4 regions of the Neorhizobium galegae bv. orientalis str. HAMBI 540 genome follow, and region 4 is predicted to be linked to each of the others. Evidence: predicted binding sites of a transcription regulator. Region 4 holds the regulator's gene; each other region holds the start of a gene.

Region 1 (2,200 bases), 950 kb from region 4:
GCGCATCGAAAAGCGGCAGGCTGACGATCGCCGCCATGGCGATCAGCAGGAAGCAGATACGCCGAAAGGTGCCTTCGGAGGCAAATCCGAACAGTTTCGAACCGGCAGTCACCCCGAGGCCGTAACCCGGGCCGGCGATCAGTGCGAGGGCAAGGACGTCGAGGGTCAAAAGGTGGCCGATGACATAGGCGGTGGCCGAGATCACCGTCGAAAGCGCGAAATAAAGGATGAGATTGGCGCGCACGGTGAGCGGCGGAATGGCGCCGCCGAGCCAGTAGGCGACGACCGGAGGACCGGAAAGCTGCGCCGCGCCGCCGAACAGGCCGGCAAGCGCCCCGACGCCGATGGTCAGCGGAGTTTTTGGCTTGCCGTGGTAACGCCAGCCGGAAATCAGGAAGATCAGCAGGCAGAGCACCACGACCGAGATCAGCCACCGGAGCGCTGTTGGATCGATCACCGCCAGCAGCGTCGTGCCCGCCGGTACGCCGACCAGCGTACCGATCAGCATCGTGCCCACTTCTCGCCGGTTCGCCCGCCTCCAGCCGTCCGGCAGCATGCCGAGCGTCGTCACGCCGTCGATGACCAGGAGCAGGGCAGGGGCGATCTTCGGGCCGACGGCAGCACCTGCAAGCGGAACGAAGATCAGCGCTCCGCCGAACCCGGAAAACCCGCGTGCCAGTCCGGCGATCAGCGCCGAGAGGAAAAGAAAGACGAGCTGCGCCGCCCCATGACCCGGAATCCATGCATCCAGGAAGGCGGAAATCGGGTTTGAGGATGCCATGAAAAATGCCGTGATGAAGGGCTTCGGATGGTCCGCACCTGCCGGGATTTGGATGAGGGTGTCAAGCAAACCCTCTGGACACGGCGCTGGAATCAGCATTCTCCTGTGGATACAAAAGGAGAACATTATGCTGGGCAAACTTACCGAACAATTCGAGGCTGCATCCGCGGATTACGCCGAAACCCACGGAATGGTCCGCGATGCCGATTGGTTTCTCCTGAAGCTGCAGGAGGAGATGGGCGAGCTGACCCAGGCCTGGAACCGCGCTACCGGCCGCGGACGGAAAAAGGGCAGGAGCGACGAGGATCTCGCCCGCGACCTTGCCGACGAGACGGCCGATCTTCTCGGCCATATCCTGCTGTTTGCCAGCAACAACCGGATCGATCTTGCATCGGCGATCGAGCGGAAATGGCTGTTCAGGCCGGATGAGGGCTGAATTTGAGGCTCGTACGCCAGCATTGGGATTTGGCGATAGAAACCTCAGCGTTTCTATCGCCAGGCAAACTGCTCCGCTTTACGCCTTCGTCCCGCCCACCGTCACCTGGTCCATCCGCAGATGCGGCTGGCCGACGCCGACGGGGACCCACTGGCCGCCCTTGCCACAATTGCCGATGCCGGTGTCGAGCTTCATGTCGTTGCCGACCATCGAGACGCGGCGCATCGCATCCGGGCCGTTGCCGATCAGCATGGCGCCCTTGATGGCCGGGCCGATTTTGCCGTTTTCGATCATGTAGGCCTCGGTGCAGCCGAACACGAACTTGCCGGAGGTGATGTCCACCTGGCCGCCGCCGAAGGAGACGGCGTAGATGCCTTTCTTCACCGAGGCGATGATCTCTTCGGGCGATTTGTCGCCGCCGAGCATATAGGTATTGGTCATCCGAGGCATCGGCGTATAGGCATAACCCTGCCGGCGGCCATTGCCGGTCGGCGCGACGCCCATCAGCCGGGCGTTCTGGCGATCCTGCATGTAACCGACGAGCTTGCCGTTCTCGATCAGCACGTTGTAGGCCGATGGCGTGCCTTCGTCGTCTATGGTGATCGAGCCGCGGCGGTTGTCGATCGTGCCGTCGTCGACGACGGTGACGCCAGGAGCCGCGACCATCTCACCCAAAAGACCGGCAAAGGCCGAGGTCTTCTTGCGGTTGAAATCGCCTTCCAGCCCGTGCCCGACCGCTTCGTGCAGCATCACGCCCGGCCAGCCGGAGCCGAGTACGACATCCATCGTGCCGGCCGGCGCGTCGATTGCGGAAAGGTTGACGAGCGCCTGGCGCAGCGCCTCGTCGGCGCCGGTCTGCCAGTTGCCTTCCGTGACGAAATCGCCGAAGCCGATGCGACCGCCGGTGCCGAACGAGCCCGATTCCTGCCGGTCGCCGTCACCGACGACGACGGAAATGTTGATGCGGGTCATCGGGCGGATGT
Region 2 (2,200 bases), 1.6 Mb from region 4:
TCCGAAAATACGAGACATCGCAGGTACGCCCTGCGATGTCTCCATGCAACTGTTATCGACCGCTTTTAGAGCAGGCCGGCGGCGGTCATCATGTCGGTGACCTTGGCGTTGTTGAGGGTCGAGGGCTCGACCTTCGGGGCTGCCAAGTCGGCGATCGGGGTCAGCATCTTGTTGGAAGCCTCGCCCTTGCCGACGGCGTATTCAAAGGAGGTGCCGTCGCGCAGAACCTTCTGGCCGCCCTTGCCGGTAACCCACTTCAGGAAGGCCTGGGCCTGTTCCTTGTGCTTGGAGGAGGCGAGGATGCCGCCGCCCGAGATCGACACGAAGGCGCCCGGATCCTGGTTCTTGAAATAATGCATGCCGACGTTCTTGGTGTTTTCGCCGGTCTTCGCCACGTCGCCGAAATAGTAGTAGTGATAGATCAGCGCGCCTTCGAACTGGCCGGCATTGACCGCCTTCATCGCCGTCGAATTGCCGCGGATGGGGGTCGCGTTTTCCTTCATGCCCTTCAGCCAGGCGGCGGTCGCTTCCTCGCCCTTGAGCTGCAGCAGCGCGCCGACGATCGCCTGGAAGTCGGCGCCCGACGGAGAAGCCGTCCAGCGGCCCTTCCATTCCGGCTTGGCAAGGTCGAGCATCGACTTCGGCAGCTTGTCTTCGGTCAGCTTGGTCTTGTCATAGGCAAAAACCGTCGAGCGGGCAGCGATGCCGACCCAGTTGCCGTTGGCCGGATGGAAGCCCGGCAGAACCTGGTCGAGCGTCGCCTTGTCGATCGGCGCGAAGAGGCCCTTGCCGTCCACCAGCGCCATGGCCGGCGAGTTTTCGGTGAGGAACACGTCGGCCGGCGAATTGGCGCCTTCCTGAACGATCTGGTTGGCGATTTCGAGGTCGCTGCCCTGGCGGATGGTGACCACGATGCCGGTCTCTTCCGTGAAGGCCTGCGCCCATTCCTTGGTCAGCCCCTCGTGCTGGGCATTGTAGATGGTCAGGCTATCCTTGACCTGCGCCGAAGCCGGCGAGGAAAGGGCGAGAACAGAAACAGCCAGGGCAACGCCCGCGGCCAAGGTGAACGAAGTTTTCAAGATCGCCTCCGCAAGAGAGTCAGGAATTTGACGAGGCCGTCATAACCAAAGCAGAGATTTGCGGTCAAGTTTATTTCGAAAGCCCGCATAACAAAAGCGTGATTTACGTTTGAAATACAAACAGATACAGGGCCGGAAGCGAATTGGTCGCAGCACCAGCCCTTGGAACGCAATTGTACTTGGGCGGAAATACCGCCGCCGGCATGATCGCAATGTTGCGGCACGCATGCAAGTTGGTGACTTGCCGCATGCACGGTAATGCCGATTTCCGCGTAGGCGCACGAATCAGCTATGGCTAATTCGAACACATCGGGAACGGGCATGGCTGTTGCTTATCTGGAAAAGCTGAATGACGCGCAGCGGCGCGCGGTGGAGCACGGCTCGGATGTGCCAAAGGGCGGCCCCGCTGGGCCTTTGCTGGTCATCGCCGGTGCCGGTTCCGGCAAGACCAACACGCTCGCCCACCGCGTCGCGCACCTGATCGTCTCGGGCGCCGATCCGCGCCGCATCCTGCTGATGACCTTTTCCCGCCGCGCGGCTTCCGAAATGAGCCGCCGCGTCGAGCGCATCTGCGCGCAGGTTCTGGGTGCCAATGCCGGCATCATGACCGACGCGCTTGCCTGGGCCGGCACCTTTCACGGCATCGGCGCCCGGCTGCTCCGCCTCTACGCCGAACAGATCGGCCTCGACCACGACTTCACCATCCACGACCGGGAGGATTCCGCTGACCTGATGAACCTGGTCCGCCACGAACTCGGCTTCTCGAAGACCGAGAACCGGTTTCCGACCAAAGGCACCTGTCTGCAGATCTATTCCCGTGCGGTGAATTCGGAAACGCCTCTGGACGAAGTGCTGAAGCTCTATTTCCCCTGGTGCTCGGCCTGGGAAAAGCAGCTCCGCGAACTGTTCGCCTCCTATGTCGAGGCCAAGCAGGCCCAGAACGTGCTGGATTACGACGACCTCCTGCTCTACTGGGCGCAGATGATGAGTGAGCCGGCGATCGCGCAGGATGTCGGCGGCCGTTTCGACCACGTCCTCGTCGACGAATACCAGGACACCAACCGGCTGCAATCGTCGATCCTGATGGCGATGAAGCCCGGCGGCATCGGCCTCACCGTCGT
Region 3 (2,200 bases), 620 kb from region 4:
GTATTTTGGCAGAACAAGGCTTTTTTGAGACTTCTATGTGGCAAAAATTGCGTTCAAGGCCTATTCAAGCTTTTCACAAAACTGTGACATCCAAAAATCCACCGGACTTGGCGGTCAAATCCGATGCCGTTTCCGTGATCATGGTGCCTCTTGTTGGTGCGACGCAGCAAAAAAATCAGGCAGTCCTTGACGTCGCGAGACGAAAAATGGCCGCGGCCCTTGCCGGCGCGACCATCTCTGCACTTCTTATATAAGGAATATGGGACGAGCCGACCTTAGAGGCGCGTCCAGGTCTGCGATTTGCAAAAGATCGCGAGGACACAGCCCTTCATCTTCAGCGAATTGCCGCTGACCGAGCCTGAGCCGCTATAGGTCTTGTCGTCCGCAGGATCGGTGATCTCGCCGCTATATTCGCCGTCCTTGCCGGAGAGCTTGCCGATCTGCTTGCCGGAATGTTTGCCGGTCTTCAGCGTCACGCAATAGGCGGTGTCGCATTTGCCGATCGCTGCGGTCTCGCCGCTGGCGGTTTTCCAATTGCCTTCGATCGGCTCGGCGGCCTGGGCCCCAGCTGCGGCAAGTGTCAGCGCGGCAGCAAGCATCAGTCTGCGCATCATGATTGTTTCCTCCTTTGCTTCCGCCGTCAGACCTTCTCAAGCGATAGACGGCGCGGTTTCCTCTAATTCGCACCCCTTTGCGCGAACCCGGTTCGAAATTTATCTTACCCGTACGTAAAGGTAAATATCGGATTGGCTTGGAAAACGGGGGATTTACAGCGTCGGGGAGGGCCAGGTTTTTCCACAGATCCCCGATGCGACCCGGATTCGTAGTTAGCGATCAGTTTAAATCGATTTCTAAATTTTTCGTAAAAATCTCCGCAAATTCCTTAAAATGCAAGGCATCCCATGTTTAACAAAAAGCCAAGTTTACCAAGCGTTTGTACTTTGTTTTCGTTGAATTAATCATGCTTTTTAGGCGTCTTTTGGAAGGTTGGGCGCATAGTGAAGTCATCAAACGAGCGGGAAAAACCGCCGGCCGGAAGGATCGAAACAGCCGCTTTAAGACGGTGATCCGGACGGAGCCCGAAAGGGCAAAAACAGGGCAGACGACGAACAACAGGCTTTAACAGGGATCAAACCGATGGCACGCTTTGAAATGAACAATTCCGGAATGGCCACCATGGGTGGCGAAACCCGCGCCGACACTTTCTGCGAAATGGGTCTGATGTATGCGACCGGCCGTGGTTGCGACGTCGATCTCGTTTCCGCTCACAAATGGCTCAACATCGCCGCGATCAAGGGCTCCGACCGCGCCGCCGAACTGCGCGCCGACCTGGCCCAGACGATGAGCAAGATGCAGCTGGCCGCAGCCCTTCGCGCCGCTCGCGAATGGATGACCATGCACTGAGCTCCTCGAGGGAGCGCTGTGGTCGAAGAATTTGACCGGCCCCGCAAGAGGGCCGGCGGGAGAACAATCCAAAAGACATCAACCCAAAAGGGGATCGGGAGAGGGCGGTCGGGTCTGGACGGGGACGACGCCTGAAATTGAGACCGCGACCGGCAGGAACAAGGCCGGCGCGGTCATTTTCTTTTGGCCTATAGGCTTTTCAGCACCTTCGGCAGCGCTTCTTCAAGCAACGCCATGTCCGGCTCCGGTCCCGTGCTCACGCGGATGCAACGGTTGAGCGGTGCGACACCCGGCATGCGGATGAAAACGCCGTGCTCCATCAGCCCATCGACGATCGAGCGCGCATAGGCGCCGTCGCGGCCGCAGTCGATCGCCACGAAATTGGTGGCAGACGCCAGCGGCTTCAGACCGTTGGTTTCAGCGATTGCGGCTATCCGTTCGCGCGAGGCCTTGATCTGCCCAATCACCTGGGAGAGGTAGGCTTGGTCTTTCAGCGCCGCGAGCGCCGAGGCGACGCCGATCCGGTTCATGCCGAAATGATTGCGGATCTTGTCGAAGGCCTCCGCCGTGCCGGGCGTCGAGATCGCATAACCCACCCGCGAGCCGGCCATGCCGTAGGCCTTCGAGAAGGTTCGAGTGCGGATGATGTTCGGCCGGTCGATCAGGGCGGCGATATCGGGCGTCGCGCCGGCTGGGCCTGTCTCGCAATAGGCCTCGTCGAGAATCATCAGGCAGGTTTCCGGCAGCGCCTTGGCAAACGCGACGATGCTGTCGGCATCCCACCAGCTTCCCATCG
Region 4 (2,200 bases):
CGGCGACCCGACCAAACCGGATATGTCGCCAGCCAGAGACAAGCCGCCCGACCGCAAGCCATCAGGCGCAAAAAACGATAAGCGCCGTGAGTTGACCTCGGCGGAACTCGAAACCGTGAGGTTGCGAATAAGCCAGGTGACTTCCGCCCGCTTCACCTGCGAACCGAAGGCCTGGTGCGCCGCAAGCACGGACAACGCCATCATCGTGGCCGTAGAAGACGGCCGTTATGCCGGCGCTGCCTGCGACGCCGCCGATCTTGTCATCGCCCCGCGGGCACGCTTCGACCGATGCCGGTCCGGCGGACTGATGATCAATGGCACGACGCTCAGAAAGACCGGCGCGCTGGAGATTTCGTTGAACGGCACGGGCGACATACGACGCTGGCAGGTCCGTGCCGCAATGGCAGCCGAGGACAGGCCCTGGACCCGGCACCGCCACCATGATTGGCGAAGCCAGAGTTTCGACAACGCGTTGCCGGAACCGCTCCGGCAGCTGATCAGTGATAACGGCGGATGAGGCCGACGAGCTTGCCCTGGATCTTCACCCGATCAGGCCCGAAAATGCGGGTTTCGTAGGCGGGGTTGGCGGCTTCGAGCGCGATCGAGGCGCCGCGGCGGCGAAAACGCTTCAGCGTCGCTTCTTCATCGTCCACTAGCGCCACGATGATGTCGCCGGGATTGGCTGTCGTGCCGTTGCGGATGATCACGGTGTCGCCGTCGAGAATGCCGGCCTCGATCATCGAATCGCCCTTGACCTCCAGCGCGTAATGTTCTCCGGAGCCGAGCATCTCGGCCGGCACGGAGATGTCGTGCGTGTTGTTCTGGATCGCCGAGATCGGCACGCCGGCGGCGATGCGGCCCATGACGGGAACGGTCGTGGCGTTCGACGAGCCATCGTTGGCTGCGAGTTTCTGAGGTGCTGCGACCGGCTGCGGTTTGCCGAGGCTGCCCTCGATGACGCTAGGCGAAAAACCGCGCCGCGGCTGGATGCTTGGCGAATAAGCCTCCGGGAGCTTGATGACTTCCAGCGCGCGGGCCCGGTTCGGCAGGCGGCGGATGAAGCCGCGCTCCTCGAGCGCCGTGATCAGACGATGGATTCCGGACTTGGAAGCAAGGTCGAGCGCGTCCTTCATTTCGTCGAATGACGGCGGGATACCGGATTCCTTCATGCGTTCGTGAATGAACAGAAGCAATTCCTGTTGTTTGCGCGTGAGCATCTTTTGGCACCCTCAGAGTCGGAAACAAATCCAGAACGGACACTATATGTTCCATATGTGTTCCGCAAGTCCCTAAATTTCTGTGAAGTATGATGATTTTTTCTTCATAGATGCGTGCCAGATATCTGGTGTCACACCACTTGCGCGGCGCCAGCCCGCTGCCAAAGTAGCTTTGCGATTCCAATTCAGGGGGCCCTCGCGTGAACGCAAGACCGATCGATCATCTCGTGCTGCCGGTGGCGGGACTTACCGCTGCGCGTTCCAGGCTCACGGAGCTCGGTTTTACAGTTGCGCCGGACGCTTTTCATCCTTTCGGCACCGCCAATGCTTGTGTGTTCTTCTCGGATGGGACCTACCTGGAGCCGCTGGCTCTTGCCAACCGACGCCATGCGGGTGTTGCGGCAAAGCGCGGCAACGTTTTCACCGCCCGCGATCTCGCCTTCCGCAAGACGTCCAACCGGCAGGGCTTTTCCGCTCTCGTTGTCGCGACCCGGGACGCGATGGCCGATCATGCGCGTTTCAAGATGCGCGGCGTCTCGGCAGGCGAGGTGCTGGAATTTTCCCGCGGCATGACCCTGGCTGACGGTTCCGAGACGCAGGCGAGCTTCCGGCTGGCATTCGCCGGCGATCATCGCGCGCCCGAATTCTTCCTGTTTTCCTGCCAGCGCATCAACCCGCTGCCCGCAGATCGCAGTGGGCTGGAGCGGCATGCCAATACCGTTACCGGCCTGAGCGAAATCATCCTGTCGGCCCCGACGCCTGCCGATTTCGCTCCGCTGGTCGAACAGGTGCTGCTGACCAAGGCCGCGCCGGAGGCTGCACCGCTCCAGCTTGCCGCGGCCAATGCCCGCATCCGGATACTGCAGGATCGGGAGCTCGAGGCGGAATTTGCGCTTCAGCCGACCCCGGGCGCCGAAGGACTGCGCGGCCGGGCGGTCATCTTCAAAACCGCCGATCTTGCCGTGACAGAGATCACCCTTGCT

Evidence for each region. Region 4 encodes LexA, which represses DNA repair genes until DNA is damaged. Its sites were predicted from a motif close to TGTTCNNNNTGTGTTCNG; they were not measured.
Region 1: the regulator LexA is predicted to act here: its motif matches at 889-906, upstream of RG540_RS02760 (nucleoside triphosphate pyrophosphohydrolase family protein).
Region 2: the regulator LexA is predicted to act here: its motif matches at 1,380-1,397, upstream of RG540_RS15315 (ATP-dependent helicase).
Region 3: the regulator LexA is predicted to act here: its motif matches at 932-949, upstream of RG540_RS04660 (sel1 repeat family protein).

What each region holds. Positions count from the first base shown of each region.
Region 1 is NZ_HG938353.1:584,348-586,547, forward strand. It holds gene RG540_RS02755 (sulfite exporter TauE/SafE family protein) at 1-781, opposite strand, end outside; gene RG540_RS02760 (nucleoside triphosphate pyrophosphohydrolase family protein) at 909-1,217, shown strand; gene tldD (metalloprotease TldD) at 1,296-2,200, opposite strand, start outside.
Region 2 is NZ_HG938353.1:3,090,506-3,092,705, forward strand. It holds gene RG540_RS15310 (iron ABC transporter substrate-binding protein) at 66-1,079, opposite strand; gene RG540_RS15315 (ATP-dependent helicase) at 1,401-2,200, shown strand, end outside.
Region 3 is NZ_HG938353.1:911,650-913,849, forward strand. It holds gene RG540_RS04655 (DUF2147 domain-containing protein) at 276-614, opposite strand; gene RG540_RS04660 (sel1 repeat family protein) at 1,138-1,404, shown strand; gene RG540_RS04665 (pyridoxal phosphate-dependent aminotransferase) at 1,593-2,200, opposite strand, start outside.
Region 4 is NZ_HG938353.1:1,530,566-1,532,765, forward strand. It holds gene RG540_RS07845 (ComEC/Rec2 family competence protein) at 1-517, shown strand, start outside; gene lexA (transcriptional repressor LexA) at 498-1,217, opposite strand; gene RG540_RS07855 (VOC family protein) at 1,418-2,200, shown strand, end outside.